Regions from separate parts of the Bifidobacterium sp. CP2 genome, predicted to be linked through region 2. Evidence: riboswitches for the same ligand, from Rfam matches in the RefSeq annotation. Region 2 holds a riboswitch; each other region holds the start of a gene.
The links. A riboswitch is a leader RNA that binds a small molecule or an ion and turns the genes downstream of it on or off. The one in region 2 is predicted to bind thiamine pyrophosphate.

Region 1 (10,696 bases), on a different contig from region 2:
CGCGCATGGCGACTTCGGCGCGCATCACGTCATCGGGGTTGCAGGTGGCCGGGTAGATCGGCACGATGGCCAGCATGCATCCGATCCGGAAGTCGGGGTTGATCTCGTGGCCGCGCTTGACGACCAAGGCGCTGGCGACGAACTCGTTGTGCACGGCCTGCCAGACCTTGCGTTTGCGGTCATGGATTGTGTCCGTCTCGGAAAAGCGGATGCCGGAATCGGTGTAGGCGAAGATCGGGTTGTCGAGGTTCATCTGGTTGTTGACCTCGTTGAAGGTCAGCCAGTACTTCACCTTGTTCTTGTAGCGTTCCATGACGGTGAGCGCGAACTTGACGAACAGGTCGATGAGCCTGCGATCAGTGAACCCGCCGTATTTAAGGCTCAGGTTCAACGGCATCTCGAAGTGGGAGAGCGTCACTACTGGCTCCATGCCCTTGGCCTTGAGGTCGTCGAACAGGTCGTCGTAGAACCTCAGACCCGCCTCGTTGGGTTCGTCCTCCTCGCCGTTAGGGAAGATGCGCGACCAGGCGATGGAGGTTCGGAAGCATTTGAAGCCCATCTCCTGGAACAACGAGTCGTCGCCGCGGAAGCGGTGGTAGTAGTCGTTGCCCCAGTGGTTCGGGTAGATCTTGCCGGTCTCGACGCTATCGGTGATTTGTCGGGGCACGCCGTGCGCGCCCGCGGTCATCACGTCGGCGATGGACACGCCCTTGCCGTCTTCGTTCCATGCACCTTCGAGCTGGTGGGCGGCCACTGCGCCGCCCCACAGAAAGTTGCTTGGGAAACCCATGTTGTGTTCCTTTTCCTGATAGTCGTATGGGTCAGTTGATCTTCTTGTACAACGCGATGAGCTCGTTGACCAGCAGTTTGACGGTCTCCGCGGCCATCATCTGGTCCTCGACGTGCGTCATGAGCAGGCTGACCTCGATCTTCTCGCCGGATGCCTCGCGCTGCACGAGGTTGGTGTGCAGGTCGTGGCCGGTCGCGAAGCTCTGGTCGCCGCTCTTGATGAGCTCATCGGCCTTGTCGTATTTGCCGGCCTTGGCCGCCTGCAATGCTTCGATGTAGTCGGATTTGGCGCTTCCCGCGGCCGTGATCATCTGGAAGCAGAGGGTCTCCCAGTCGAAGTCCTTGTTGTCTTCTGCCATTGTTACCACCCTTGGTTCGTTCGTTCGTTTGGTTGTGTTGTCTGTCTGTTTGGTGTCGGTTACTTGGAGGCGATGGCAATGGCGTGGTCGAGCACCTTGTCGCCGCGCACCATGCCGTAGTCCTGCGGGTTGATGGCCTCGACCGGCTTGCCGGGCAGTAGCTTCTTGACGTGGTCGAGCTCGTAGCGTACCTGCGGGCCGAGCAGCACGGCGTCGGCGTTCGCGGCCTTCTCCTCGACCTCGGAGATCGGGTAGGCGTCAATCTCGGCCTCGATGCCTTTGGCCTCGGCGGCGGCGCGCATCTTCTTGACCAGCATGCTGGTGGACATTCCGGCGTTGCAGCACAGTACGATCTTCATGGTGTTTTCCTTTCAGTGGGCCCCATACCGATCGTGGGGCGGTTGGTTGTTATGGGTGTTATTTAAGTGTTGATAAGGAGGGAGCCCGGCAAGGGTGGTTGCTCGTACCGGGCTCCCATGTCATCCGATCATTGCCGATCGGAAGAGTCGGGCCGTTCGGTGCGGCGGCTCAGGCCTTGGCCGCGGCGGCGGCAGTCTCGATGTCGGCGTCGTTGGCGGCCTGTTCGGCGACCCACGCCTGGTCCTGCTTCTTGACGAACGGCAGGTAGACGACCACGGAGATCACGAGGATGATGAGCTGGATGAGCGCGGCCTTCCAGCCGCCCAGCAGGAAGCCGGAGATGATCACCGGGGTGGTCCACGGCACCTGGACGGCACCGAACGGGGGCAGGAAGCCGATATACATCGCGCCGTAGGTGATGATCATGGCGATCAGCGGGACGACGATGAACGGGATCAGGAAGAACGGGTTGAACACGATCGGCAGGCCGAAGATGACCGGCTCGTTGATGTTGAACAGGCCGGGCACGACGGACAGCTTCGACATTTCCTTCATCTGGCTGGACTTGGCCACGATCAGGCCGGCGATGAGCAGGCCGAGGGTGATGCCGGTGCCGCCGAACTTGACGAAGCAGTCGACGATCTGCGGGGTGAGGATGTGGCCGCCGTCGGCGGTGGTCACGGCCTTGCCGGCATCCATGAGGGCCTGGTTGGCCACGGAGTTGGCGGTCAGCAGCGGGGCCATGATGCCCATGACGACGTTCGGGCCGTGGATGCCGCACCAGAAGAGGATGGAGATGAGCAGGGTGATGATGATCGCGCCGGCCCAGTTGTCGGTGAGATTCTGCATCGGGGTCTGCAGGATCTTGAAGATGAGTTCGGTGAAGCTCACGCCGCCGAACAGCTGACACAGATGATAGATGACGGCGGAGCCGAGCACCACGAAGAAGCCGGGGATCATGGCGGAGAACGCGTTGGACACGCCTTCAGGCACGGAGTCGGGCAGTTTGATCTTGAGGTTGTGCTTCATGCACTTGACGAACACCAGGCCGGACAGCAGGCCGACGATGATGGCGGTGATCACGCCGTTGCCGCCGGTCCATGAGGTGGAGATCGCGCCGGACACGGAGGCGGTGGTGCCCTCCTTGATCGCGTCGACGGTGCTGTGGTCGATGCTCACCGAGGACGGCGAGAGGATGAAGAAGGCGACCAAGGCCAGCAGACCGGAGGAGATGCCGTCTTCCTTCTCGTTGCGCGCGTAGGCGTAGCCGATGCCGACCGCGATGATGACGGCCAGGATATTGAATGTTCCGGCGGACACCTGGTTCAGGCCGATGTTCCATTTGTCGGTGAGCAGGTTGTTCATGAAGTCCGTGTAGCCCTCGAACGGCAGGTTCGCGAGCAGCAGGAACAGCGAACCCACCAGGGTGGCCGGCATCGTGAGCACGAAGCCGTCCTTCAGAGCGGTAACCGCCTTGGTCGTCGCGAATTTCATGAAGCCGTTGAGCAGTTTGTTGCCGAACTCCTTCATTCTCGTCCTCCTTTGGACTGGTTGATGTCCCCGGGCCGGCATCCTTGTTGCCGGCCCGATTTCTCTTGTTCAGTATCAAGTCATTCGAATGAATAGGCATAATCCGAATGACTTGACTACAATATACGAATTTCATTCGTCTGTGTCAAATTCATTCGAATGATTTTTGGATACGGCGTGTCGCCTCCCCGAGGGAATACCGTGAAGCGGCGTCTCCCCCACCGGCGACGCCGTCTCACGCATATAGGGGACTACTTCAGATCGGCGAAATTAAAAAACGTGGCCTTCTTATAGTGGTAGTAGACCGTGCCGGCGTTGAACATGCGGCCGCTGGCCAGATAGGCGTCGTCCTCGACCACCAGGGCGGGATCCCCCGCCGACAGGCCAAGAAGGTCGGCCCGACCATGATCCAGCTCTCGCGCGTATATCAGCTTGTCCGCGAAGCCCGTACTCAGCCCCAGGTCCTCGCGAATGTACGCGTAAATGGAGCCACTGGCGATCTCCTCGCTGAGATACGGCACGAACTCCTTGAGATACAGGGCGTACTCGATGGCGAACGGTTCGTCATCCAACAGACGCAGGCGCGAGACGCTATAGACCTTGGCGTCGACGGCGCACTTGAGGCGCGCGGAATCCGCGCCCGCCTCGCGCTGTTCCAGCTTAATCAGCTTGGAGGACACGGAATGGCCGGGAAACTCCGAAGTCATGCCTCTCGTGCCGTTGATGTTGAGGCAGCCCTCACGCCTGTTCTCCCGGACGAACATGCCGCTGCCCTGCACCGGATACACATCACCAAGCTCGACCAACATGGCAATGGCGTTACGCACGCAGTACCGGGTCGCGCCGAACCGCTCCATGAGCTCGGGCTCGGTGGGCAGCTTTCCCGTGTCGCGGTATTTGCCCTTGTCGATCTCCACCTTGAGAATCTTCGCCAGTTCACGGTATTTCATGCACCCTCCAAAATCACATCATTCAGCCGTGCCACATCGCCGCAGCACATATAATCCATATTATCGCATGACTCATATTCATTCGAATTACAGACACATCCAGCACCCACAATTGCATGATTCATTCGAATGAATTATTCTTAGGAACACCAACTACAGTTCAGACGCTGATGTCGACATTCCATAGGAGAGTACGCGCATGAGAAATCCCACGCTAGTGTTCATAGACATCGACGGCACGCTGCTGGACAGCAGCCACCGCATTCCCGATTCCGCACGAGAGGAGTGCCGCCGAGCGCAACAGGCCGGGCACCGGCTGTTCATCTGTTCGGGCCGTGCGGCGCTGGACATCGATCCGCCGGTGCTCGCACTTGGGTTCGACGGCATCGTATCCGACGGCGGAGCATGTGCCGAACTCAACGGTGAGACCATCATCGACGAGCGCATGCCCGCTGAATCCGTCCGCGCGGCGACCTCGTTCTTCATCGCGCACTCCATGCCGTATGCCTGGCACTGCCCCGACGGCATGCACGCCACCGAACGCTACCTGCACCGGCTCGGTATCTGGCGCAAACTGCTGCGACATCCGCAGATGCGCAGCTCCTGGCATACCATCACCGACCATTCTGCCCCTCTGCCTCCAGTCCGCAAAGGAACGTTCTACGTCCCCGAGAACGGCAGTCTTACCGTGGAAGACGTGCGTCGCGAGCTCGCTGGCTACGCGACCATTATCCACGGATCAATCAACGCTTCCAGCGACGACAACGGCGAGATCCTCATCCCCGGAGTGGACAAGGGCACGGCGCTCATGAAGGTCTCTCAACGGCTTGGAGTTCCACTGTCCGACACGATCGCCATCGGCGACAGTGACAATGACCTTGAGATGATACAGACTGCCGGCATCGGCGTGGCGATGGGCAACGGCACCGAGGCCGTCAAATCAGTCGCCGACATGATTGCGCCAAACGTCGACAACAACGGTCTCGCGGCGGTACTGCACCGGCTGCTCCGTTAACATGCCACCCCGCTTCAGGAGAGAATGCTCCAGGTGGGGCTGTTCGATATACTCTCCTTCATCGGCGTGGGAACGCGGCCCCGAGCCATGCGCTCCGTCTTCGCTTCCTGCGCCGTGTCCCGTGCCGCTCCCGGGCCGCCACCCAACAGCCGCATGATTCCAACGCAATCGCAACATCGCCTATCGTCGAAAATACAAAACCCGGCCCACGATATTTCGTGAAGCCGGGTGATGAAGTGCCCCCGGCGGGACTCGAACCCGCACGCCTTGGCGATCGATTTTAAGTCGACTGCGTCTACCGATTCCGCCACGGGGGCCTGCCGGTCGCCCGGCCGTCCCATTGTACTATGCGCGGGACTCCGCGCCGGCCCGCGCAGCGAGCAGGCGCCGGCCGTAGTCGAGGACGATGCCGTCGAGCAGTCCGTGCTCGCTGGCCACGTACGAGTCGATGACGCCGCCGTGGGTGCGTTTCGCCGCTTCGCTCACCTTGGCGAGCACACGGTTCCAGACGAGCGCGCCGCCGCCGACCACGTCGATGCGGCCCGGATGGATGGTCTTGTAGGCGCGGCGCTCCTCGCGCGTCATGGCGAGGAACCGGTCGTCGACGGCGACGGCCTCGGCGATGGACAGCCGGTGGCCGTCGACGACGGTGTGGTCGTATTCGGTCAGGCCGAGGGCGAGGGCGGTCATGGTGGTGACGGTGCCGGACACGCCGATGATGGTGCGCGTCCTGCCGGCGGGCACGGTGCGGAACGCCTCGTCGATGTGCGCGTCGATGTCCGCGACGGCCTCGGCGATCTCCTCCTCGGTGGGCGGGTCGTGCCTGAGGTGGCGTTCGGTCATGCGCACGGAGCCGATGTTCATGGAGTATGCGGCCGTCACCTTGGTGGCGGGCGTGTCCACGCCGTCGCCGCCGAGCACGAGTTCGGTGGAGCCGCCGCCGAGGTCCACCACGAGGTAGGGGGCGGGCAGGCTGCCGCGGTCCACCACGCTGGTGGCGCCGAGGAAGCTCAGGTCGGCCTCCTCGGTGCCGGGGATGACTTCGGGCCGGACGCCGAGGATGCGTTCGATGCCGTCCTCGAACTCCTCGCGGTTCTCCGCGTCGCGCGTGGCGGACGTGGCGACGAACCGGATGCCGTCGACGGGATGCTCGGCGAGGATGCCGGCGAATTCGCGCGCGGCCTCGTAGGCGCGGTCGAGCGCCTCCGACGCGAACCGGTGGGTCTTGTCGACGTCCTGGCCGAGCCGGATGACACGCAGCTGGCGCGGCACGATCTCGGTCATGCCGTGTTCGTCGACGCGTGCGATCTTGAGTCGGATCGAGTTGGTGCCGCAGTCCACGCCCGCGACGGTCACCGTGTTGCCCATGATGTTGGCTCCTTGTCTGGTTTCCCTGCCTGTCGGACGGTCTCCGTCCGCGGCCCCTGCACCGTTCCGGCGCGTCCTACGCCACGGTGCACCGGCATACGGCCGGATCGAATTCGTCCTTGACGCGTTCGAGGACCATGTCGCCGATGGGGTTGGCGCCCGGTCCCATCACCAGCGACTGGGCGATGAGCGCGTGCAGGCATTTGACGCGTACGGGCATGCCTCCGGCGGAGGTGCCTTCGATGTGCTCCTCGGAGTCCTTGACGCGGACCGCGATCTCATGGCGGAACGCGAGGTAGAGCTCGTGGGCGCGCCTGTACGCGGTCTTGACGTCCTCGTCGTGTTCGACGAGTTCGGTGTAGTCGCGCATGGCGCCTTCGGCCTCCACGTGGGACGCGGCCTTGACCGCCTCCGGGCTGGTGAGGTAGCAGGTGGTGGGGAACGGGACGCCGCCGGGCAGGACGGGGCGCGTGACGACGGCGAGGGGCCTGCCGCACACGCAGCGTGCGCCCACGGCGAGGATGCCGCGCGGGTATCGTCCCAGCTGCCGTTCGACGATGGCGATGTCCTCCTCGCTCGCCGGTTGCGCGAGGATGCGTTCCGCCAGTGCTGCGGGGTCGATGGTGGTCACTGCTGTCCTTCCTTGTCGGTGCCGTCGGACTCCGAGGCGCTGCCTGCGGTGCCGTCCTGCTGCGTGGTGCCCTTCTTCGTCGTGGTGCCGCCGGAGCCCGTCTTGACGGGCTGGTCGGCCTTCTTGAAGGCGTACGAAAGCTCACTGTACCAAGGCAGCTGGTTGGACGTGTCGTCGTTCTGCGAGTCCTGCGCGTCCTGCGTCTCGGCGCCGTCGGCGTCGCCGGTGACGGCCTGCGGGTTGAGCACGTGGACGGATTGCTCGCCGGGGAACACGAATCCGAGACGTTCGCGCGCCTGCGCGGCCACGTAGTTCTTGTCGTCCCAGCGGGAGATGTCGTTCTCGAGGTCCTGCTTCTTGGCGACGAGCGCCGCCTCCTCGCGTTTGAGGCTGTTGAGGTGGGCGAGGTCGGTGGCGTAGGTGTTGAACGTGGAGACGAGTTGGATAAGCCCGACGGCCACGATGAACAGGGAGATGAAGAACGCGATGGGTCCGGAGGTGCCGGAGCGTCTGCGCCTCTTCGTGCTCGACGATCGGTCTTCCGTCCGCGTACCCCGGTTCCGTGTGCTCATGGGACAACAAAATACCCGCCGCGTTCGACGGAACGCGGCGGGTATCGGAATCGTCAGGCCGGCCGGCCGGCGCAGGGTCCGGACGGTCTACGGCCTAGCGGACTCACTTGCCGATGTACTTCTTGCAGGCCTTGAAGGCGCTGTAGCCGGCGTACTTCGCGGTGGAGCCGAGCTCCTCCTCGATCTCGAGCAGGCGGTTGTACTTGGCGACGCGCTCGCCACGGGCCGGGGCACCGGTCTTGATCTGGCGGGTGTTCTTGGCGACGGCCAGGTCGGAGATGGTGGTGTCCGGGGTTTCGCCGGAGCGGTGGGAGACCATGGAGGTGTAGCCGTTGGCGGTGGCCAGCTCAATGGCGTCGAGGGTCTCGGTGACGGTGCCGATCTGGTTGAGCTTGACCAGCAGGGAGTTGGCGGCGCCGAGCTCGATGGCCTTGGCCAGGCGGGCCGGGTTGGTCACGAGCAGATCGTCGCCGACGAACTGCAGGCGGTCGCCCAGCAGCTTGGTGATGGCGGTCCAGTCTTCCCAGCCCTCCTCGTTGAACGGATCCTCGATGGAGACGATCGGGTACTCCTCGATGAGCTGCTCGTAGAAGTCGAGCATGTACTGGGAGTCACGCTCGTCGCCCTCGAAGTGGTACTTGCCGGTCTCCTTGTTGTAGAACTCGGAGGAGGCGACGTCGAGAGAGATGCCGATCTGCTTGCCCGGCTCGTAGCCGGCGGCGGAGATGGCGTCCATGATGTAGTTCAGGGAGTCCTTGTTGGACTTCATCTTCGGAGCGAAGCCGCCCTCGTCGCCGAGGCCGGTGTTCAGGCCTTCCTTCTTCAGGACGTTCTTGAGGGTGTGGTAGACCTCGACGCCGGCCTGCAGGGCCTCGGAGTAGGTGTCGAAGCCGTACGGGGAGATCATGTACTCCTGGATGTCGGTGGCGAAGTCCGCGTGGGCGCCGCCGTTCATGATGTTCATGTTCGGAACCGGCAGGATGTGGCCGTTGGTGCCGCCGATGTAGCGGTACAGCGGCTCGTCGGCGGACTCGGCGGCGGCGTACAGGGCGGCCAGGGAGACGCCCAGGATGGCGTTGGCGCCGAGGCGGCCCTTGTTCGGGGTGCCGTCGAGCTCGATCATCAGGTCGTCGAGGGCGCGCTGGTCGGAAGCGTCCATGCCGATGACCTTCGGGGCGATCTCCTCGTTGACGGCCTTGACCGCGTTGAGGACGCCCTTGCCGCCGTAGACGGACTTGTCGCCGTCACGACGCTCCCAGGCCTCGGCCTCGCCGGTGGAGGCGCCGGACGGGACCAGGCCCAGACCACGGGCGCCGTCTTCGGTGTCCAGAACGACCTGGACGGTCGGGTTGCCGCGGGAATCGAGAATCTGACGCGCGTACACGCTTTCAATTACTGCCACAACTACTCCTTCAAACGTTGGGTTGTGATGACGTTGTCAAGGATAGTGTGATTGATGGACTACACGCAAGACCGTCCGCACGCGTGTTGTGAGCGCTCACAATCGTTGTATGTGAACGGAAGGCGACCTGTGGGACACCCAGCGTACACCCGCCGTCCACCCTTCGGTCCGCGGCTGCCGCGGACGGACCGCGTCCCGCGGGACGAGGGCGTTCCGGCGCGCGTCCGGGCGGACGGCGCGACGTTGTCCAACATGTGAGTTCCAATGGTGGACGACACGGGGTGCCCGGGCCGAACGCCTCAAACATGCTGGACCGCCGCGCGGAAGTGACGCGAAAGCGGGTCGGCTGGGCTGAGATCATACTCGTCGAACCTGATGTAGTTAGCACTAACGAAGGAAATGTCAGATGCACGATTCGTCCGTGCGTCCGTCAGACCATCGGTCGCCGACCATCCATCAGCACACCATCCGGGGCGAAGCCATGCCCGCTTCCATCCCGGGGACGGCGTCCGCCGAGGCGGGGTTCGCGAGCCAGCGGACCCGGCGCCCGGGCGGAGCGGCGCGCGTGCTGAGGGGTTGCGGCGTCTGGGCCTCGACGGCCGCCCTCTGCATATGGTGGTATTGCGCCACCCTCTCCCCCGCGGACACGCGGCCGTTGCCGTCGCCGGCGGAGGTCGCCGCCGCGTGGAACGACCTCGCGGCCGAGGGGCTGCTGTGGCCGTCGATCGGCATGAGCCTGGTGCGCGTGCTCCTCGGACTGGCGCTGGGCATCGCGCTGGCCGTGCCGGCCGCGGTGCTCACCGGCGCGACGAGGCTCGGCTTCGCCGTCATCGACAAGCCGGTGCACATGCTGCGCGCCATCCCGTTCCCCGCGCTCTCGCCGCTGCTGATCATCTGGCTCGGCATCGACGAGACGATGAAGGTGGCGCTCATCGCCGTTGGCGTGTTCGGCCTCATCTACGTGAACCTGCGCGACGGCATCCGCGGCCTCGACCCGAAGCTGCTCGAACTGGCCCGCGCCTATCATCTGCCGCGCGCGCTCGTCTTCCGCCGCATCCTGTTCCACGGCGCCCTGCCGAGCTTCATGACGGGCCTCAGATTCGCGATCACCGTGGCGTGGATCGCGCTCGTCACCTGCGAGACGGTGAACTCCACCGTCGGCATCGGCTACATCCTCTCACGCGCCCAGCAGTTCTCCCGCACCGACCAGATGGTGCTGTGCATCGTGCTGTACGCGCTGCTCGGCCTCGGCTCCGAGGCGCTCGTCGGCGCGCTGGAGAAGGCGCTGACGCCATGGAGGCGCCGCACGGCCTGACGCACGTCCGGCACGTCAGACGGAACCGCCTCCGCACAATCGCAAGCAAGAAGAAGGAAAAGAAGGACCATCATGACCATCATCGACAACCACCCCACCGCACGCCGCGCAGGCGTGCGCGCCGCCGTCCGCCACGCCCTGACCGCCGTGTGCGCCGCCGCGGCCGTCGTCTCGCTCGCCGCCTGCGGCGCCTCGTCGCAGGGCTCCGGCAAGGCCGACACGGACACGATCCGCATCGCGTACCTGTCGACCGCGAACTACCTGACGACCATCAAGGACGAAGGCTTCGTCAAGTCCACGATGGAGCCGTACAAGGCCGAGTTCTCCGGCCCGTTCAACCCGCCGGACGACGCGTACAAGGTGATCCTCGCCGGCAAGGCCGACACGTCGAGCACCGGCACCGGC
Region 2 (10,696 bases):
CGAGACCGAGGAGCAGCGCAAGCGTCGTCTCGAGACCGCCAAGGTCGAGCTCGCCGCCGAAGGCGAATTCGACGTGACCATCATCAACGATGACGTCGAACGCGCCGCGGGCGAACTGTGGAGCCTCATCGCCAAGGAGTACGGCATCAAGGAATGACGGACGCGGCTTCCGCGAACGCCGTGCGACGGTTCGCGGGTGGCCACATCCCATCATGACGACGGAGGGCCGATCCCGTACCACGGGACCGGCCCTCCGTCATATCTGGGCGGAATCGCGGACGAATCGCGAATCAGCCGACCGAACGCTGCGACGTCTCCGCGCCGAAGAAGCCCACCACCAGCATCGACGCGATGGCGATGGCGCTGATCGCCACGAAGATCGACGTGGCGCCGAGCGCGGTGAGCATCCAACCGACCACCATCGGCATGAGCACGTTGAGCAGCTTCGCGATGGCGTTGGCCAGACCGACGCAACGGAAACGCACCTTCGTGGCGAACAATTCCGGTGCATACACCGCCACCACGGACGCCATCAGCGTGTACAGGCACATCATGAGCAGGAACCCGACCACGATGGCGCCGACGGTGGAGGTCTGGAACGCGTACAGCATGCCGAACACGCCGGTGAACAGGAACGCGGGCACGATGGTGCGCTTGCGGCCGATACGGTCGATGAGCAGCGAACCGATGAGGCAGCCGACCGGCGCGCCCAACATCATCAGCGTGGACGTGATCAGGGAGCTGGACAGGTTGATGTCGCGCTTGACGAGAATCGTCGGCACCCAGGAGGTGAACGCGTACGAGCACACGTTGGTGGCGCCCACGGCGACGATGGCGACCAGCAGGCATACACCCAGCGAGCGGCCGCCCGCATTGCGGGTCTGGGCGGCCGCATCGGCGGACGTCGCCGCCGCATCCACCGGACGGGAGCCGTTGGCCTCCATGCGGCGGACAATGGCGTCCGCCTCCTCATAACGGTCATGCACGGCGAGCCAACGCGGCGATTCGGGGATGTCGCGACGCAGCCACCAGATCACGGCGGCGATCAGGCCGATGCCCACGAACAATGGGCGCCACGACCACCGGGGGATGATCCACGCGCACAGCAACATGGCGATCGGCACGCCGCAATTCGCCACCAGGGACACGATCGCGCACCAATGACCGCGGCGGTTCATCGGCGCGAACTCGTTGACCATGGCGAACCCGGTGACGATCTCCGCGCCCAGACCGAGCCCCGCGCCCAGACGGCACAGGGCGAGGACCGGCATGGATGGCGCGAACGCACCCAGGAACGTGAAGCCGCCGAACAGCAGCAGGTTGATCTGATAAGCCACTCGGCGCCCCTTGAGGTCGCCGACGAAACCAGCCAGCAACGAGCCGATGAGCAGCCCGAGGAAACCGGCCGACATGAACGTGGAATTCTGCTGCACGGTGGACCAGTGGGTGGCCAGCGCGCTGCTGGCGACCGCGCTTCCGATGTACACGTCGATGCTGTCCATGAGCATGCCCGCGGCGACCAGCGCCACGATGCGGTGGAACATGGGGGTCTCGTTGGCCCTGTCCACGCGTGAGATGATGTCCTGTACCTGCTCCGAATGTCGTGTTTTCGAATCTGCCTTCGAATGATCCGTGGCGCCCCGTGCGCCGCTGTGCCCCGCCGTGGCGGTGATGCTCTGCCCTTCGGCAGCGGTCATGATGAATTACCTCTTATACTGCGAACCCTTGGCCCGCACGTCCTGCCTGCCGTCGCTCCTGTTGTGCGGGACACGGACAGGCCATAGCGTGCGGAGCCTGAATCCAGGATCGCGACGGTCATTGTGTGACCCGCCTGCGAATTTCCTGCACCATAGATTAGGAGGATGACGACGAGGGGCCTGTCGCCGGTCACTATGTGACCGGCGACAGGCCCCTCGATGCGGACCGGGCGGATCAGATGGATCAGATGAACGGAATGGCGGAGATCAGTGCTCCGGCTGCTCCTTGACGGCCGCGGACCGACGTTCGGCGATGATCGCGTCGGCGAGCTTCGGCTTCTCCGTAAGTTGGCCGGTGAAGCCGGGGCGGATGTCCATGTGGAGCACGAGGCTCGTGCGGTAGCCCTGTTCGGCGAGTTTCTTTGCGGCCTCGCCGGCCACGTGCAGCACGTCGTCGAGGTTGCCCTCCACGTCCGTGAACAGGGCGTTGGTCTCCTGCGGGAGGCCGGAGTCTCGGATCACCTCGATGGCCTGCGTGACGTAGGGGGAGACCTCGGCGCCCGCGCCCGTCACCGACACCTGGATTGCGGCCACCGTGTTGAGATACGATTTGCCGGTCTTCGGGTCGATGGGGACCTCCTGCCTCACGGCGAAACGATCGGTCGCCGTGGCGAGCGCCGCGTCACGCGCGTCCGAAGCGGTGCGCCCGGTGGCGTCATCGTTCTGCGTCATCGTCATTCCTCCTTCTCTCACCGCCACTGCCACGCATGGTCCATCGGGCCGGAACCGTGGCCCAGGTCGAGCATCGCGTTCAACGCGCCGGTCAGATACTCCTTCGCATGCCGGATCGCCTCGGGCAGCGTCTCGCCCTTCGCGAGATTCGACGCGATCGCGGAGCTCAGCGTGCAGCCGGTGCCGTGCGTGTTCGGGTTGTCCACGCGGTCGCCCTCGAACCACGTGACCGTGCCGTCGGCCTCGGCGAGCACGTCGTTCGCGTCGTTCGTGTGATGACCGCCCTTGACGAGCGCCGCGCAGCCGTAGCGCGTGACGAGGGCGCGCGCCGCCGCCTCCATCGAATCGGCGTCGACGATCGCCATGCCGGTGAGCTCCTGCGCCTCGGGGATGTTCGGAGTGATGACCGTAGCCAGCGGGAACAGCTTCGACGTGAGCGCGGCGATCGCGTCGTCGCTGATGAGCTTCGCTCCGGAGGTCGCGACCATGACAGGGTCGAGCACCACGTTCGTCGCGTGATGGAACGTAAGCCGGTCGGCGATCACATCGATGATGTCGGTGGCGGAGACCATGCCGATTTTGACGGCGACCGGCGGGATGTCCTCGAACACGGCGTCGATCTGATCGGCGAGGATGTTCGGCTCGGTGTCCTGGATGGAGCGCACGCCGGTGGTGTTCTGCGCGGTGAGCGCAGTGATGGCGCTCATGCCGAACACGCCGTTGGCGAGCATGGTCTTGAGGTCGGCCTGCATGCCGGCGCCGCCGGAGGAGTCCGAACCGGAGATGGCGAGTACGGGGGGAAGGGTCGTGGTTGCTTGAGTTGACATATGACACAGCTTAGTCGCGAAGCGCCGGTTTTTCACCAGTTTTCCTTGAATATCCGACGTCCTTGTGGTGTGATGGTGTGAGCCTACGAGAGAGGGGTATCATGACCGACGACGTGTTGCGCCGCGACGGCGTGCTGGCGCGCATCACCGGATTCGACGAGGGGCGCGTCGCCTATTACGCGACGATGCCGAACGGGCGGAGCACGCAACTCACGTTCCCGCGTCAGGAGGTGTTCGACGTGGGCGACGTGCTGCTCGTCGGCGACGGTTTCTACACGAAGGTGCCCGCCTCCGTCTGGCCGGTGAAACCCCGCGTCGGCGTCGTGCGCCGCGCTCTGGAGGACGCGGTCGTGCTGGAGACCTCGGATGGGTTGGAGCTCCTCGAAGGCGACTATCCAGTGGACATCACCCCCGGCAACACGGTCGAGTTCACCGACCTGTTCGGCATCGAACGCGTACTGTGGCCGACGGCCATCCGACCCGGCGAATCCGACCACGACGACGACATCAAACAGTATCGGATCACGCCGAGCGCCGACCCTGACCTCACGTTCTCGTCGTTCGGCGGCTACGAGCAGGTAGTCACGCGTGCCAAGGAGCTCATCGAGACGCAGCTCGGCAACAGCGTGCAGATGCGTGCCATCGGCGCGAAACCGATCAAGGGCGTGATCTTCACCGGAGCACCCGGCACCGGCAAGACGCATCTGGCGCGCATCATCGCCAACGTGGCCGACGCGCAGTTCTACCTCGTCTCCGGTCCGACCATCGTGAGCAAATACGTGGGCGACAGCGAGGAGACGCTGCGCATGATCTTCGCCGCCGCGCAGGCCGACCAGCGCGCCATCATCTTCTTCGACGAGATCGATTCGATCGCCTCCTCGCGCGACACCGACACGAACGGCGTCGGCAAGCGTCTCGTCGCGCAGTTGTTGACGCTCATGGACGGTTTCGCGTCCAAAGGCAACGTGGTGGTCGTCGCCGCCACGAACCGCATCGAGGATGTGGACCCGGCGCTGCTGCGCCCGGGCCGATTCGACTGGCAGATTCCGTTCCCGATGCCGAGCGAGCACGATCGACTTGCAATCCTCGAAGTGCAGGAACGTGCGCTTTCGACCGAGGGGGAGTTGCCCCTCGCGGACATCGCACGGCGCACCGAAGGGTGGAGCGGCGCCGAGGTATGCGCCATCTGGACGGAGGCTGCGCTCGTCGCCGCCAAGGACTGTCGCGCCGCGATCCGCGCCGCCGATCTCACGACCGCGTTCGAACGCGTCGAACGCCGCCCGGAGCTGCGCGCGCATCGGGGATAGCCGCAGGGAATCGCACCCGATGATGAAGCCCTCTCCCCGGGAACGAGGAGAGGGCTTCATCATCGGACCGGTCGAGGAGGCCGGATTACTCGGTGGCGGTGGAGTAGAGCTTGCCGCCCTGGGCGGTGTACTTCTCGCTCATCGCGTCGAGGCCGGCGCGAATCTCCTCGGGGCTCAGCACGTTGGCGGAGACGACGCCGTCGGCCGCGGCCGAAGCGGTGTCGGCGGAGGCCGGGATGCGGCCGGCGAGCGAATCCTTCACGATCTGCTCCTGGGCGGCCGCACCGCCGAACGCCTTGCGGATGTTCTGCGAGATGGCCATCGAGCAGAACTTCGGACCGCACATCGAGCAGAAGTGCGCCATCTTGGCCGGCTCGGCGGGCAGCGTCTCGTCATGGAACGCGATCGCGGTGTCCGGGTCGAACGCCAGGTTGAACTGGTCGAGCCAACGGAACTCGAAGCGGGCCTTCGAGATCGCGTCGTCACGATCCTGCGCGTGTGGGTGGTGCTTGGCGATGTCCGCGGCGTGGCAGGCGATCTTGTAGGCGATCACACCCTGCTTGACGTCGTCCTTGTTCGGCAGACCGAGGTGCTCCTTCGGGGTCACGTAACACAGCATGGCGGTGCCGTAACGGGCGATCTCCACGCCGCCGATCGCGGACGTGATGTGGTCGTAGCCGGGGGCGGTGTCGGTGGTGAGAGGCCCCAGCGTGTAGAACGGGGCGCCGGAGCACACGGCCTTCTCCAGTTCGATGTTCATGCGCACCGTGTCGAACGGGATGTGGCCCGGGCCTTCGATCATGACCTGCACGTCCTTCGCCCACGCGCGCTGGGTGAGCTCGCCGAGCGTCATCAGCTCCGAGAGCTGCGCCGCGTCGTTGGCGTCCGCGAGGGAGCCGGGGCGCAGACCGTCGCCGAGCGAGAACGCCACGTCGTACTTGGCGAAGATGTCGCACAGCTCGTCGAAGTGCGTGTACAGGAAGCTCTCCTGATGGTGGCGCAGGCACCAGTCGGCCATGATCGAACCGCCGCGGGAGACGATGCCGGTCATGCGGTTCGCGGTGAGCGGCACGTAGCGCAGCAGCACGCCGGCGTGGATCGTCATGTAGTCGACGCCCTGCTCGCACTGTTCGATCACGGTGTCGCGGAACAGCTCCCAGCTGAGCTTCGAGGCGTCGTCCTCGACCTTCTCCAGCGCCTGGTACATCGGCACGGTGCCGATCGGCACGGGGGAGTTGCGCAGAATCCACTCGCGGGTGGTGTGGATGTCGTTGCCGGTGGACAGGTCCATCACGGTGTCGGCGCCCCACTTGGTGGCCCACGTGAGCTTCTCCACCTCCTCGTCGATGGACGAGGTGACGGCGGAGTTGCCCATGTTCGCGTTGAGCTTCGTGAGGAAGCGGGAGCCGATGATCATCGGCTCGGCCTCCGGGTGGTTGATGTTGCACGGCATGACGGCGCGGCCGGCGGCCAGTTCGGAGCGTACGAGCTCCACCGGGCAGTTCTCGCGCTCGGCCACGTACTTCATCTCCGGGGTGACGATGCCGTGGCGGGCGTACCACATCTGGGTGATCGGGTGGTCCTTGGCGCGCAGCGGCTGGTGCTTGCGTCCGCGCCATTCCTTCGTGGCACGGCCGCGCTTGATGGCGCGCTTGCCGTCGTCCTCGAGGTTGCGGGCGCGGCCTTCGTACTCCTCGACGTCGCCGCGGTCGCGGATCCAGTCGAGGCGCAGGGGCTTCAAGCCCTCCTTCGGATCGCACTTCGGACCTTCGGTGTTGTAGTCGATGAACGGCGGGTTCGGGCCGACGCCGGGCGTGTCGGAGAGCTTGATCTCGGTGTACGGCACCTCGAGGGCGTAGGAGCCGTATTCGTAGGAGAACGGTACGGACTTCGTCTTGCGGATGTGGGCCTTGTCGCGCTGCTTGGAGCCGCGGGCGGCGATGTCGACGCGCTGCTGCTTGGCGAGCTTCTGCGCCTCCTTCGCTTCCTTGGCGTTCGTGAACTTCTTCTCGGTGGCCTCGGCGCCCGGCTTGGCGGCGCCCTCCTGCGTGGCCTGCGTGTCGGCGGCCGGCGTGTGGGTGACGATGCGAGGCGCGTAGCCGTGACGCTTGTCGCCGCGCACGGCCTTCCAGCCCTCGACCATCGCACGGGTGGCTTCCTCCGGGTTCCCGGCGCCCGCGATCGCGGAGACGGCGAACCAGCCGGCGGCCTTGGTGCCGGCGAGCATGGCCATGTCGGCCGCGGTCACGCCGCCGCCGACCACGACCGGGAAGTCGGAGGCGGAGCAGATGGTGTCGATCTGACGTGCGTCCAGGGTCTTGCCGGATCCGTCGTTGCCGCCCACGGAGGCCTCGGGCTTGGTGGAGGAGACGTGCAGCGGGCCGGCGCCGATGTAGTCGATGCAGCCGTCTGGCAGTTCGTTGATGAGACGGACCAGCGACTCGGTCTCGGCGGACAGGCCCACGATCGCCTCGTCGCCGAGCAGGGCGCGGGCCTCGCGCGGTTCCATATCGGTCTGTCCGATGTGCACGCCGTCGACCTTGATGCCCTTGCGGCGGGCCTGCCACACCACGTCGGCGCGGTCGTCGATGACGAATGCCACGGAGTCGGACTTCCCGTTGTCCTCGATGATCTGCGCGATGTCGCGGGCCATGTCCGTCAGCTCGGAGGCGTCGGCGCCCTTGGCGCGCAGCTGGATGAACGTGGCGCCGCCGCGCAGGGCCTGGTCGACCACGTCGGTCAGCGGACGGCCCTTGCAGTCCTCGGGGCCCGCCACGAAGTACGCGGACAGGTCGAACGAATCGCGCATCGAGGCGTAGGGATATTCGTTGCTCATTTCTTGTTCCTTTTGGTTGGTTGTTGGATCAAGTCTGGTAGCGGATGGCGGGTCCTGATGGTCGCCGTGGGTCCGCCGGTGGAACTCAGGCGAGGTGAATCTCGCTTGCGGCCACCTGATCGGGGGTCGTATTCCACAGGGCGTCGAGGAATGCGACCTGGAACGAGCCCGGACCATGCGATGCCGCCTCGGCGGTCTCGCCGGCACGGTTGTAGAGGGCGGTCGCGGCGAGCGCGGCGACGAGGGGGTCGGTCACGGCGAGATAGACGGCGGTCACGCCGCCGAGCGAGCAGCCGGCGCCGGTGATCTTCGTCATCATCGGGCTGCCGCCGGGCAGCCGGTAGACGGTCGCTCCATCGGTCACGAGGTCGACGGCACCCGAGACGGCCACCGCTGCCTTGCCGTCAGGCGCGAGGGAGGCCAGATGACGGGCAAGTCGCCTCGCCGGTTCGATCGCGGCGTCGACTTCGTCGACCGATTCCACTCCCGCAGGGCGGCTGACCGGCGTATTGCCGGGTTCGGCCTCTTCGGCGAGTCCCCACATATCCGTCAGGGCGATGATTTCGGAGGCGTTGCCGCGCACGATGGTCGGGGGAGCGGCGCGGAAGGACCTGAGAATCTCGGTGCGCGTCTCGCCGATGCCGGCGGCCACCGGATCGAGCACCCACCGGTGCCCGGCCTTGTGGAACGCGCGGGCGATCTTCGGCAGCGCGTCCTTGTAGAACGGCAGCAACGTGCCCACGTTGATGTAGTCGGCACCGGAGATGGCCGCCGTGTCGATGACGTCGTCCGGCAGGAAGCTCATGGCCGCAGCGCCGCCGGCGGCGAGCTGGGCGTTGGCGACGAGGTTGATGGTCACGAAGTTGGTGAACGACTGGGCCATCGGCGTCGTGGCCCGCACCTGTTCGACGGCGTGCCTCATGTGTTCGCGAAGCTCGGCGAGGCGGTCGTCGGACGGGACGTGGGAATCGGCATCGCAGCCGTTGCGATGGGTATGCGAGAAATCGCTCATCTGTCACTGCTCCCTACGCTGGTCTTAACCAACAGGTTCAAAGGGTCGGGCCGTGCGCCCATCTCAACCCGCCGGAGTGCCGCGGGTTCCCCTGCATTTCGTTATCGTTTCAGACGCTAGGGGGCGATATGGACAAGATGTGACGGAATCGCACATCCGTGGGCGTCGCCTCTGGCGGGTCCCGGCGAGGCGTGGTAGCGGGGCCGGTCGGCGGCCGGTCGGCGTATGCAGGTAGGCTGAAGCGGTTGTAAGACCCCAAACCGTTCAAACCAGAAGGTGCATTGTGGCTCAGTCCAAACTTGATGAAGTCGTATCCCTCGCGAAGCGTCGCGGTTTCGTGTTCCCCGCCGGCGAGATCTACGGCGGAACCCGTTCCGCCTGGGATTACGGCCCGCTCGGCGTCGCGCTGAAGGACAATATCAAGCGCGAATGGTGGCGTTCGATGGTCGTCACCCGTCCCGACGTCGTCGGCGTCGACACGTCCATCATCCTGCCGACCCCCGTGTGGGTCGCCTCCGGCCACGTCGCCGTGTTCAACGACCCGCTGGTCGAATGCCTCAACTGCCACAAGCGCAACCGCGCCGACAAGCTCCAGGAGAGCTACGCCGAGAAGCACGGCGACAAGCTGCCGGAGAACGGCATGGCCGACATCGTGTGCCCCGACTGCGGCACCCGCGGCAAGTGGACCGAGCCGCGCGACTTCAACATGATGCTGCGCACGCACCTCGGCCCGGTCGAGGACGAGAACAGCCTGCACTACCTGCGTCCGGAGACCGCGCAGGGCATCTTCGTGGACTTCAAGAACGTGATGGCCTCCTCGCGCTCCAAGCCGCCGTTCGGCATCGCCAACATGGGCAAGTCCTTCCGCAACGAGATCACCCCCGGCAACTTCATCTTCCGCACCCGCGAGTTCGAGCAGATGGAGATGGAGTTCTTCGTCGAGCCCGGCACCGACGAGGAATGGCACCAGTACTGGATCGACGCCCGCACCCAGTGGTATCTGGACCTCGGCGTCAAGCCGGAGAACCTGCGCCACTACGAGCATCCGAAGGAGAAGCTCGCCCACTACTCGAAGCGCACCGTCGACATCGAATACAAGTTCGGCTTCCAGGGCTCCGACTGGGGCGAGCTCGAGGGCGTCGCCAACCGCACCGACTTCGACCTGTCCGCGCATGCCAAGCACTCCGGCGAGGATCTGAGCTACTTCAACCAGGCCACCGGCGAACGCTACGTGCCGTACGTCATCGAACCGGCCGCCGGCCTGACCCGCTCCCTCATGTGCTTCCTCGTCGACGCCTACGACGTTGACGAGGCCCCGAACACCAAGGGCGGCGTCGACAAGCGCACCGTGCTGCGCCTCGACCCGCGTCTCGCCCCGGTCAAGGCCGCCGTGCTGCCGCTCTCCAAGAAGCCGGAGCTGCAGTCCGTGGCCCAGGACCTCGCCGCCGACCTGCGTCAGCACGAGTGGATGATCGACTACGACGAATCCGGCGCCATCGGCCGCCGCTACCGCCGTGAGGACGAGATCGGCACCCCGCTGTGCATCACCGTCGACTTCGACACCCTCGACGACCACGCCGTCACCATCCGCGACCGCGACACGATGAACCAGGAGCGCGTCTCCCTGAACAAGGTCGCCGAATACGTGGACTCCCGCATCGGCGAGCACCGCACGCGCGTGCCCATGAAGCCCGTCGCCATGGGCGGCGAGGCGTGGCCGGAATCCGTGAGGATCAACGAGGCCGGCGGTCTGTACTGATCCCCGACCCCCATCGAAGGACCCATAAAGGACCCGTATCCCAGTGACTTCCGACAACGAAATCACCATCGACGAGCGCGGTGACTGCCTCACGGGGCAGGACCCGCGCTCGCCGCGTCGTGCCGTCGACGCCCCCACCGTGGCCGCGGCCGTCAAACCCGTCGGACTCGGCCCGATCGAGGTGCCGACCCCGGTGGTGCTCTCGCCGATGGCGGGCGTCACCAACTGGCCGTTCCGCGTGCTCTGCGAGGAATATGGCCCGGACGGGCTCTACGTCGCCGAGATGATCACCGCTCGCGCGCTCGTGGCCCGCAACCCCAAGGCGCTGCGCCTATGCCGCTTCGCGCCTTCCGAACGGGTGCGTTCGCTGCAGCTGTACGGTGTGAACCCTTCGATTGTCGAGCAGGCCGCCCGCATCGTCGTCGACGAGGACATGGCCGACCACGTGGACCTGAACTTCGGGTGCCCCGTGCCGAAGGTCACGCGCCGCGGCGGCGGTTCCGCGCTGCCCTGGAAGACCGACATC
Region 3 (10,696 bases), on a different contig from region 2:
GGGCTCCTCGGTGGATTCGGCGCCGTCCTCGGCCTCCTCGGCCGGAGCCTGGGTCTCGTCCTCGTCGGCGGTCTCGCCCTCGGCGGGTTCGCCGGAGGTCTCACCCTCCTTGACCTCGCCGTCGTCCTCGGCCTCCTCGGTCTCGTCCTCGGGCGCGTACTGGGCGTCGTCCTCGGTGATACCGAGCTGTTCGAGCACTTCCGGATCCTCGAGGCCCTCGAGGTCGTGGTCGATGACCACGTCGTCGCTCTCCTCATCCTCGTCGAAGTCGGCGTACTGGTTCTCCAGCTTCTCGATGACCTGATCCAGATCGATGGCCTCGTCGTTGCGTCCGGCCTCCTCGAGGAACAGCTGCTCGGCCTGCAGGGCGCGCATGCGGTACGGACCGGTCAGGCCCTTGGAACGGCCCAGCGTGTGCACGATCTCGATGGCCTTGTCCCACAGCTCCAGGTCGGCGAGGGCGCCGGCGTAGACGAGGAACATCTCGGCCTTGGATTCGCCCTTGAGGTACTTGGCGTCGTCGGAGACGGCGATCTCGATGGCCTTCTTCGGGCTGCCGAGACCACGCTCGCAGTCGGCGATGAACGGCAGGTAGTCAAGGAAGCCGTTCATGCGGTAGGCGGTGCGGAACTCGCGCAGCGCCTGCTTGTAGTCGCCCATGCGGTAGCAGATGAACGCGAGCGTCTCACGCGCGAAGTCGATGCGGGAGGCCTGCTTGGCGGCCCACTTGGCGTGTTCGAGCGCGGCCTTCGGATCGTCCTCGATGAGCGTGTAGGCGGCGAGGATGTGCAGACCGATGTTCTCGGAGTGCTCCTTGGACAGGCCGCGCAGACGCTCCTTCTCGTCCTTGGACAGCATCGAATATTCAAGGCCCTTGGGCATCTTCGGCTCGCCGGGGCGGCGGTCGGTGTACGGGTTCTGCGAAGGGAAGCTCATCGTGCCGTCGGAGTTGCGGCGCGGCTTCCTCATGTACTCGCTGCGCTTCTGGTCGCGGTATTCGCGCTTCTCCTCGTCGGTGAACCGGCGACGCTCCTCGCGAGGCTCGTCGTTGTGGAACTTGCGTTCGCGATGGTCGTCGCGCTGGTAGCGCGGGTTGCCGCCGCGACGCTCGCCGTCCTTGTGGAAGTCGCGACGATCGTCCTTGTGGAAGTCCTTGCGGAAGCCACCCTCGCGACGCTCGCCGTCGCCGTCACGACGGAAATCACGGTCGCCGTCACGATGGAAGTCCTTGCGGAAACCACCCTTGCCGCCGCGGCGGTCGTCACGACGGAAGCCGCCGTTGCCGCGACGATCGCCGTCGCGACGGAAATCACGGTCGCCATCCTTGTGGAAGTCCTTGCGGAAACCGCCCTCGCGACGCTCGCCGTCGCCCTCACGACGGAAATCACGGTCGCCGTCGCGATGGAAGTCCTTGCGGAAGCCGCCGCGCTCGCCGTCCTTGCGGAACCCGCCCTTGCGGAAGCCACCGGACTTGCCGTAGCCGCGACGCTCGCCGTCGCGATGGAAGTCACGGTCGCCGCCCTGGCGCGGGCCCTTGTGGAAGTCCTTGCGGAAACTGCCCTCGCGACGCTCGCCGTCGCCGTCACGACGGAAATCACGGTCGCCGTCGCGATGGAAGTCCTTGCGGAACCCGTCCTTGTGGAAGTCCTTGCGGTAGCCGCCCTCGCGACGCTCGCCGCGCTCGCCGTCCTTATGGAAGCCGCCGCGGGAACCGCCGAACGACTTGCCGCCGTTGCCGCGCGGCTTGAAGCCCTTGCCGCCGCGGTTGCCCGGACGGCCGGAGCCGTGGCCGTAACCGCCCTTGCGTCCGCCGAACGACTTGCCGGAACGCTCGTTGCCTTCTGCCATGTGTCTTTGCCTTTCCTACTGAGACGTCCGAAAACGTCTTGAAACGTCTACAAAATCAGTGCTTCTCGACGGCGCCGAGCGCCTTCTTGCCGCGACGGATCAGCGCGAACCGGCCGGCGAGGAAATCGCCGTCGCCGAGCACGGCCTCCTCGTCCTCCACACGCGCGTTGTTGAGGTACACGCCGCCGGACTTGACGGCGCGACGCGCCTCGGACGCGGACTTGAACAGTCCGGCGGCCTGCGCGGCGTCGATCACGCGCACGCCCGCCTCGACGGACGGGAACACGTGCTCGCCGTTCTCATCGACGACCTTGAAGCCGTCGAGCACGGATTCGAGCGTGTCCTCGTCGATGGCGTTCAGGTCGCCGCCGCGGCCGAACAGCGCGGCGGAGGCGTCGATCGCGGCCTGCGTGGCGGCCTCGCCGTGCACGAAGCTGGTGACCTCCCAGGCGAGCGCCTTCTGCGCCTCGCGACGGCCCGGATTGGTCTTCGACTCCTCCACCAGACGCTCGATCTCCGCCTTCGGCAGGAACGTGAACGCCTTCAGCAGGCTCTCCATCTCCACGTCCGGACGGTTGATCCAGAACTGGTAGAACTTGTACGGGCTGAGCATGGTCGGGTCAAGCCAGACGGCGTTACCCTCCGACTTGCCGAACTTCTTGCCGGACGCGTCGGTGATGATCGGGCTGGTGAACACGTTGACGTCCACGCCGCGCACCTTGTGGATAAGGTCCAGACCGGAGGTGAGGTTGCCCCACTGGTCGGAGCCGCCGAGCTCCAGCGTGCAGTGGTATTCGTCGTACAGGTGGAGGAAGTCGTTGCCCTGCAGCACCTGGTAGCTGAACTCGGTGAAGGAGATGCCCTCCTCCGAGTTGAGGCGGCGGGCCACGGTGTCCTTGGCGAGCATCGTGCCCAGACGGAAGTTCTTGCCGACGTCGCGCAGGAAGTCGATGACGCTCATCTGCGCGGTCCAGTCGTAGTTGGACACGAAACGCACCGGGTTCGCGCCCTCGGTGACGAGGATGCCGCCGATCTGCTTCTTCAGGCGCTCGGCCCAGCCGGCCACCACGTCCTTCGGGTTGAGGGTGCGCTCGCCGGACTGGCGCGGATCGCCGATGAGGCCGGTGGCGCCGCCGACGAGGGCGATCGGGTGGTGGCCCGCCGCCTGCAGGTGACGCATGTTGATGAGCTGGACGAGGTTGCCGATGTGCAGGGAGGCGGCGGTCGGATCGAAGCCGCAATAATAGCTGATCGGCTCTCCGTTCAACGCCTTCGCGAGTCGATCCCTGTCCGTGGACTGGGAAATCAATCCGCGCCATTCCAGTTCATCGAGCAGGGTGTCGAACCCAGCCTCTTTGAAGTCGATGACGTGAGCCATAACTTGGTCGCTCTCCCTATCGAATTGTGTACTGACGGTGCTCTACTCGGATTTCAAGCGTCTCCCAGTCTCGCAGGACGCGGCGACAGTGAGGCAGGGCGCCATACGGACCATCGCATCGGCCGCCCGCACCGGAGCGCACGGGGCCGGAACGACGGCCGCACGGGGCCGGAACGCGCGGGAACGCATCGGCATGCATCGGACGGCGGCGACGGTCAGCGGCCGTCGCCGCGCCTGCCTTCGAACGCCTCGCGCAGCTGTTCGAGGGCCTCGTTGTTGCGGCTGTCGCGGCTGGTGCGCAGCTTCGGGAACGAGGCGATCATGCGGCGCTGTTGACGGTTGAACACGGAGCCGGCGGTCTGACGGATGCGCGCCATGAATTCGGCGGACATCTCACGGCCGGACTGGAGCGATTCGCCGAACCGTTCGCCGGTGCGACCGGCCACGCCGGCGATGCCGGAGACGGCGTCCCCCACCATGCCGGGCACCTCGCCCGCGTAGGCGGACACGTGGTCCACCGTGCCGGAGACGCCGGACGCCACGCCGGATGCCACACCGGACATGCCGGACGCCACGCCGGAGACGGCGTCGCCGACCTTCTCGCGCATCGCGTCGCCGTATTTCGCGACGGTCTCGCGGAACCGGTCGAGTCTGCCCTCGAGGTCCACGATGCCCGTCACGGTGACGATCGTATCGGCGACGACCGCGACGAACAGCACGAGGGACAACCAATGCACCACGGTCAGGGGGATCATGGCGGTGACGGCCGCCACCTGCGGCTGGACCACATCCACGATGACCACGCCGCCGACGCCGAACACCAGCGCGCCAAGCAGGCAGATGCGGCCGTTGAGGTTGAAGCGGAAGTTCGAATAATCCCACCATCGCGCATGGAACAGCCGTTCCATGGCCCATGAGGTGAAGTATTCGAGTGCGCACGCACCCACGGCGGAAACGACGAACACGGCGAGGGGCCTGCCGTGCAATCCGCCGAGCAGGACGACGGCCAGCACGGCGCCCGAGCCGTAGATCGGGCACAACGGACCGTTGAGGAAGCCACGGTTCACCGGGCGACGCTCCTGCACGGAGACGAGAATCGACTCGTACGTCCAGCCGCAGAAGCTGTAGAACAGGAACCAGAGGAACAGGTAGTCGAGGGCGAGCGGGAACGGCGCGGGACTCATCGCGCGGCCCCCTCCGGCCGTTTCCCCTTGTTGAACCGGTCCAGGGAGAACGTCTCGCGCGTGGCGGACAGCTTGTCCGCGAGCGTGACGAGCCACCCCTCCGCATAGCTGGGCGCGGTGGGCGTCATCGGGAACATGTGGCAGGAGATCGCATCGCGTTCGATGGCGTTGAGGCGGAAGTCCCGCGCCGCGTTGACCAGCGCCGCGTTGCCGTGCGTGAACCCGTGCAGGCGGTGCGCGCCGCCGTCCCAGTCGTGCCAGTCGTAGAGGAAATAGTCGTGCAGCAGGGCGGCGCGGATCAGCGACCTGAGGTCGACGCGCCGCCACAGGTGCATGCGGTCGGCGAGCCACACGGCCAGACACGCCACGCGGATGGAGTGCGCGAACGTGGTCACGTTGCCGTGCTGGTAGTTCATGCGCTCGCTGCGCATGTTCGGATGTGCGAGCACGTCGCGGCCATGCCTGGCGACCAGCTCACGGATCTGCGTACGGGTAAGCAGACGTGACACGGTGTTGTCGTCCTTATCGATTCGTTGCGCGACACCGGATCCGGAATCCCACCGGACGGTCGCGGATATGTCGGGTTTCCGTGACCGATGGTAGGGCACGCGCGTTTCCGAAGGCCACGCCCGCAAGGATGATTCACAAGACGGTTGCGGAAGGACGGTTGCGGAAGGACCGCCGTTCATGGCCGCTGCGGCTCCGGCTCCTGTTCCCCGTCTCGCCGTTCCCGCAGGAATTCGCGGTATGCGCGGAACCCGCCTTCGAGGCTCGCCACGTCGTAGCCGCGCTCGGCGAGGATTTCGGCGACCTCCTCGCTCCACCATCCTTCGGTGCAGTAGACGACGACGGTGCGTTCCTTCGGCACGGTCCTCAGGACCCGGGCCAGCGGGTCGAGCGGCGCGTTGATCGCGCCTTCGATCGGATATGCGGCCACGTCGGCGGGCTCGCGCAGGTCGAGCAGCGTGACGTCGTTTCGGTCGAGCGCGTCGAATTCGGCCGGGGTGATGCGGCGGAACGACGGTTCCGCACCGGTTCCGGAAACGTCGGCCCCGGCAAGTCCTGTGATGTCCAGTGCGATCGGCATGACTGGTTCCCCTTTCGATTGGTCGGGGCTCCGCGGCCGGAGCCCCGCGATGATGCCGGACCTACGCGTCAGAGCGCGCAGGCCGGTTGGATGTAGCGGTCCGGGTCGAGCGCGGTGATGGTCGGGGCGTCGCCGCACACCGGGCAGTCGGGCACACGCTTCGGCAGCGGCACGCGGCGGATGTTCATCGTCAGCGCGTCGACGGTGAGCATGCGCGCGACGAGCGGCTCGCCCACCCCGATGATGAGCTTCAGCGCCTCCGTCGCCTCGAGGCTGCCGATCACGCCGACGACCTCGCCGAGTACGCCGGCCTCGCGGCAGGTGGGTACTTCGCCGGCGGCGGGCATGTCGCGGAAGATGCAGCGGTAACACGGGCCAGCGCCGGGCACGACGGTCATCACCTGCCCGGCGAAGCCGACGACACCCGCGTGGATGAACGGCTTGCCGGCGAGCACGCATGCGTCGTTGATGAGGAATTTGGCGGAGAAGTTGTCGGTCGCGTCGATGACGAGGTCGTAGCGCGCGATGAGGTCCGCGATATCGTCGGCGTCGACCGGCCGGTCGAACGTCTCGACGGTGACGTCCGGGTTGAGCGCGCGGATCGCGGCGGCGGCCGATTCGGCCTTCGGCTCGCCGATTCGTGCGGTGGTGTGGATGATCTGGCGTTGCAGGTTGCTCAGGTCGACCACGTCGCCGTCCGCCAGTCCGATGCGTCCCACGCCCGCGGCGGCCAGATACAGCGCGGCCGGCGACCCCAGTCCGCCCGCGCCGATGATGAGCACCGAGGAGGCGAGCAGACGCCTCTGCCCCGTGACGCCGACGCCGCGCAGGATCAGATGGCGCGAATAGCGTTCGAGCCGTTCGTCGGTGAGCGTCGTGGCCCCCGTGTCCGCGGCCATCAGTGCAGGTACCCCGTGGTCGGGCTGGACGGGACGGCGTGGCCTTCGGTCACCTTGCCGAGTCCGGCGAGGTAGGCGGCGCGGCCGGCGTCGATGGCGTGCTTGAACGCCTCGGCCATGAGCGGGATGTTACCGGCGGAGGCGACGGCCGTGTACGCCATGACCGCGTCGGCGCCCATCTCCATCGCGTCGGCGGCCTGGCTGGGCCGGCCGATGCCCGCGTCGATGATGACCGGCACGTTCGCGTTGGCGATGATGATCGCGATGAAGTCACGCATCCGCAGGCCCATGTTGGAGCCGATGAGCGAGCCGAGCGGCATGACGGCGGCGGCGCCGGCCTCCTCGAGCTGGCGTGCGGCGATCGGGTCCGGGAACATGTACGGCATGACGACGAACCCCTCCTTGGCCAGCATTTCGGTGGCGCGGATGGTTTCGGCGTTGTCCGGCAGAAGATACTTGGTCTCGTGCTCGATCTCCACCTTGACGAAATCGGTGTGGCACACCTCGCGCGCGAGACGGGCGATGCGCACCGCCTCCTCCGCGTTGCGCGCGCCGGACGTGTTCGGCAGCAGCGTGATGCCTTCGGGGATGTAGTCGAGCACGCTGTTCTCGGTGGTGGTGGCGCGGCGCAGCGCCATTGTGACGATCTCGGTGCCCGCATGTTCGACGGTCGCCTTGATGAGGTTCAGATCGTAGCGGCCGGAGCCGAGGATGAAGCGCGAATGGAATTCGTGGCCGCCGAGGTTCAGCGGCTTGTCCTCGACGGGTAGGATCGGCGCGGCGGTGCCGACCGGGTTGATGACCGCCGGCTGGGGCGGCAGCGGCGTGGCGTCGACGGACGCCTCGGTGACGGGGTTGATGTTGCTCATGATGGGGTTCCTTCCGGATTGGATGCGGGGCGATGTGGGCTCGGATACGGATGCGGGCGATGCCGCAGGTGCGGATGCGGCCTCAGCCGCCCTGCACGAACTGGACGATCTCCATGACGCTCCTGTCGTCGAGCATCGTCTCGGCGCGGCGTTCGCGCGGGATGATCTCGCCGTCGAGCTCGATGGCGACGCGTTCGGCCCTGAAGCCGTGCGCCTCGAGATAGTCGGCGACGCTGACCGGCTTCTCCAACGTGACCTGTTCGCCGTTGACCTGCATGGTGGGTGTTCCTTCCTTTCCCCGTCGTGACGGATGACGATCCCGTCGGCGCCGCCGACGAAAAAGGGCACACGAACGGAAGCCGTACCTTGAGTGGTGCGCCCATTCATGTGCCCTGACATGCGACCATGCGGGAAGGATCCGGGCGGCCGGACGAGTAACGGCCGCCGTTCGCCAACCCACATGGCTTGATTATGTTGCGAAACGGTCCCCGGTATGACTCCCGGTCGACTTGGATAAGGAAATCCCAAACGACAACGATTCCTTACGGCGGCATGACCCGCGTCAAGTTCCCCGGTCGAAGCTTCGTGCTTCCTCTCAGCCTTGCGGCTCCCGTTCGTTATGCGGCCAGAGTACGCCTCCGCCGTGACATGGGCGGATGGACGGGACATGCGGAAACCGGACGGACGGGCGAAAGACGGACGAATCGGCGGATACGACGAGAGTCTCCCCCGATGAATCGGAGAAGACCCTTGGAACGTCACGGAACCGGACGGAACCCCGCCGACCAGTCCATCGGCCGGCGGCCGGCGTCGAATCAGAAGGTGCCGGGAGCCTTGTAGGCGGAACCGTCGGAATTGGAGTCGGCGAACACCTTGAGCTCCTCGACCTCGCGCTTGGCGTCAGCGATCTGCTCGCGCACACGGCCGTAGGCGGTGCCGCCCTTGCCGTTGCGGGAGTCGACGGAACCGTGGGAGGACAGCACCTCGCGCACGCCCGGCGCCTTCTCGGCGGGGAGGAACGCAGCGAACGTGGACTGGAAGTCCTCGTCGGTCAGGTCCCACAGCTCCTGGCCGCGGCCTTCGGCGAGCTTCACGCACGCGCCGGACAGTTCGTGGGCGTGGCGGAACGGCACGCCGTTCTTGACGAGCCATTCGGCGATGTCGGTGGCGAGGGCGAAGCCGGTCGGAGCCTCCGTCTCAAGACGGTCCGCATCGAAGCGCATGGTCTGCACCATGCCAATGAACGCGGGCAGCAGCACCTCGAGCGTGTCGACCTGGTCGAACACGGCCTCCTTGTCCTCCTGCAGGTCGCGCGCGTACGCGGTGGGCAGGCCCTTCAGCGTGGCGAGCAGACCGGTGAGGTCGCCGATGAGACGGCCGGACTTGCCGCGCGCCAGCTCGGCGATATCCGGGTTCTTCTTCTGCGGCATGATGGAGGAGCCGGTGGAGTAGGCGTCGTCGAGCTTGACGAACGCGAACTCCTGCGTGTTCCAGATGATGATCTCCTCGGACAGACGGGAGATGTCCACGCCGGTCATGGCGGCGACGAACGCGAATTCGGCGACGAGATCGCGGGAGGCGGTGCCGTCGATGGAGTTGTCGGTCACACGGGAGAAGCCGAGCTCGCGGGCCACGGCCTCCGGGTCGAGGCCGAGCGTGTTGCCGGCGAGCGCGCCGGAACCGTACGGGGAGGCGTTGATGCGCTTGTCCCAGTCGAGCAGGCGCTGCACGTCGCGCAGCAGCGGCCACGCGTGGGCCATGAGCTGGTGGGCGAGCAGGACCGGCTGTGCATGCTGCATGTGGGTGCGGCCCGGCATGACGGTGCGGCCGACCTTCTCGCTCTGGGCGATGAGCGCGTTCACAAGTTCGAGCAGGAGCTTCGCGATGACGCGGGAGTGGCGGCGCAGCCACATGCGGATCAGGCAGGCGATCTGGTCGTTGCGGGAGCGGCCGGCGCGCAGCTTGCCGCCGAGCTCGTCGCCGGCGATGTCGATGAGACCACGTTCCAGCGCGGTGGCCTCGTCCTCGTCGTCCTCGATGGGCGCGAACGTGCCGTCGTCCACGCGACGCTGGAGCTCGTCGAGCGCCGCCTCCATGTTGTTGAGTTCCTCGGTGCTCAGCAGGCCGGCGCGGCCGAGGGCGCGCGCGTGGGCGCGGGAGCCGGCGATGTCGTCGTCGGCGAGACGCCAGTCGAACTGGGTGGACTTGGACAGGCGGGCGAGCGCGGCGGACGGGCCGGAGGTGAAGCGGCCGCCCCACAGGGCGAGGTGTTCGGTGTTTTCAGCCATGCGTGTCTCCTTGGAAAACGGTTGTCGAACAGCCGCCGGACGCTTGTCGCCGCTGCTCGTTCTAGGATTCAGACCGTATGCCAGCCTATCAGCGTTGCGATACATCGGGCGGGGTGGGATGGTGGGGTGGCCGGGACGACGACTGAATGCTGGACGCGTGGGCAGGCGGCATGGGCCAGACGTCCCAACTCAGATATGGCTCAGCGCGCGACCGCGCTTCAGCGGCCCTTCGGCAGCCTGCCGAACGTAAAGGCGCGCACGAGGGCGGAGACTCCCATGACGATGAGCGCGCATCCGGCGAAGACGACGAGCCACACGGTGGAGCTGATGGGCGAAAGCAGCACCACGAATCCAGCGATGATGGAGACGACGGCGTAGAGCACGGCCCATCCGGAGCTCGGGAGCCGCCAGGATTCGACGAGCGCCATGAAACCTTCGAGCATCCAGCCGATGCCCACGGTCATGGTGACGAGCACCGCCAAGGTCTGTCCGGACAGGGCGGCGTTCTTGAGCACGGCCACGCCGCCGACGGCGAGCAGTACGCCGACGAGGATGTCGAGCACACGCCACCCGCTCGGCAGACCGAGCTCGACGATGGCGACGACCACGCGCACGAGGCCGGAGACTACGAGGTATATGCCGAGCAGGACGGCTGCGACCTTCAACGTGGCTCCGGGCCAGAACAGCAGGGCGGCGCCAAGCAGGACGGCGGCCACGCCGATTATGCCGTAGAAGCCGCGCACCCAGTTCTTGGTGTGCTGCGGCAGCATGGTCTCGATGAGTTTGAACGGGTCGACCGGGCGGTTGTTCCACGGATCGCCCGAACCACCGTTCCCTCCTGGCTGTCCGTACTGCCCCGCATACGGATTGTTCGATTGGTTCACGTACGGGTTGGCATACGGGTCGCCGTTCTGTCCGGCACGCGGTTCGCGGGGATCCTGATTGATATTCGTCATGATGGCCTCCTTACGTCCTGTATCTGTGTTCTGCCACCATGCTAGGCAAGCCGTCTAGTTTCTGCCATCATCATAATTGGTCAAGTTGCCCAATAATTATCTTCATGAGGGGATGACGTACCATCCGCACACGCACCGCCGCCGCACGGACATCGGACACCAAAGCGAAACGTCACCACCCCGGACG

Region 1: another riboswitch for thiamine pyrophosphate. It lies ahead of JS531_RS00830 (ABC transporter permease); the one in region 2 lies ahead of JS531_RS03175 (hydroxyethylthiazole kinase).
Region 3: another riboswitch for thiamine pyrophosphate. It lies ahead of thiS (sulfur carrier protein ThiS); the one in region 2 lies ahead of JS531_RS03175 (hydroxyethylthiazole kinase).

What each region holds. Positions count from the first base shown of each region.
Region 1 covers NZ_JAFEJX010000001.1:203,243-213,938, forward strand. The annotation lists gene JS531_RS00775 (6-phospho-beta-glucosidase) at 1-790, opposite strand, end outside; gene JS531_RS00780 (PTS lactose/cellobiose transporter subunit IIA) at 822-1,148, opposite strand; gene JS531_RS00785 (PTS sugar transporter subunit IIB) at 1,208-1,507, opposite strand; gene JS531_RS00790 (PTS sugar transporter subunit IIC) at 1,677-3,038, opposite strand; gene JS531_RS00795 (GntR family transcriptional regulator) at 3,290-3,988, opposite strand; gene JS531_RS00800 (HAD family hydrolase) at 4,188-5,003, shown strand; tRNA gene JS531_RS00805 (tRNA-Leu) at 5,241-5,320, opposite strand; gene JS531_RS00810 (Ppx/GppA phosphatase family protein) at 5,349-6,371, opposite strand; gene JS531_RS00815 (DUF501 domain-containing protein) at 6,448-7,002, opposite strand; gene JS531_RS00820 (septum formation initiator family protein) at 6,999-7,574, opposite strand; gene eno (phosphopyruvate hydratase) at 7,678-8,976, opposite strand; TPP riboswitch at 9,244-9,393, shown strand; gene JS531_RS00830 (ABC transporter permease) at 9,383-10,291, shown strand; gene JS531_RS00835 (NrtA/SsuA/CpmA family ABC transporter substrate-binding protein) at 10,364-10,696, shown strand, end outside.
Region 2 covers NZ_JAFEJX010000003.1:113,572-124,267, reverse strand. The annotation lists gene gmk (guanylate kinase) at 1-157, shown strand, start outside; gene JS531_RS03200 (MFS transporter) at 291-1,697, opposite strand; gene JS531_RS03195 (thiamine-binding protein) at 1,965-2,429, opposite strand; gene thiD (bifunctional hydroxymethylpyrimidine kinase/phosphomethylpyrimidine kinase) at 2,447-3,256, opposite strand; gene JS531_RS03185 (AAA family ATPase) at 3,355-4,563, shown strand; gene thiC (phosphomethylpyrimidine synthase ThiC) at 4,649-7,399, opposite strand; gene JS531_RS03175 (hydroxyethylthiazole kinase) at 7,485-8,321, opposite strand; TPP riboswitch at 8,405-8,514, opposite strand; gene JS531_RS03170 (glycine--tRNA ligase) at 8,695-10,170, shown strand; gene dusB (tRNA dihydrouridine synthase DusB) at 10,214-10,696, shown strand, end outside.
Region 3 covers NZ_JAFEJX010000015.1:36,005-46,700, forward strand. The annotation lists gene JS531_RS09955 (helicase) at 1-1,848, opposite strand, end outside; gene tyrS (tyrosine--tRNA ligase) at 1,904-3,226, opposite strand; gene JS531_RS11165 (putative ABC transporter permease) at 3,442-4,410, opposite strand; gene JS531_RS09975 (HD domain-containing protein) at 4,407-4,919, opposite strand; gene JS531_RS09980 (rhodanese-like domain-containing protein) at 5,096-5,497, opposite strand; gene thiF (thiazole biosynthesis adenylyltransferase ThiF) at 5,566-6,396, opposite strand; gene JS531_RS09990 (thiazole synthase) at 6,396-7,265, opposite strand; gene thiS (sulfur carrier protein ThiS) at 7,348-7,542, opposite strand; TPP riboswitch at 7,787-7,889, opposite strand; gene argH (argininosuccinate lyase) at 8,081-9,553, opposite strand; gene JS531_RS10005 (DUF308 domain-containing protein) at 9,772-10,509, opposite strand.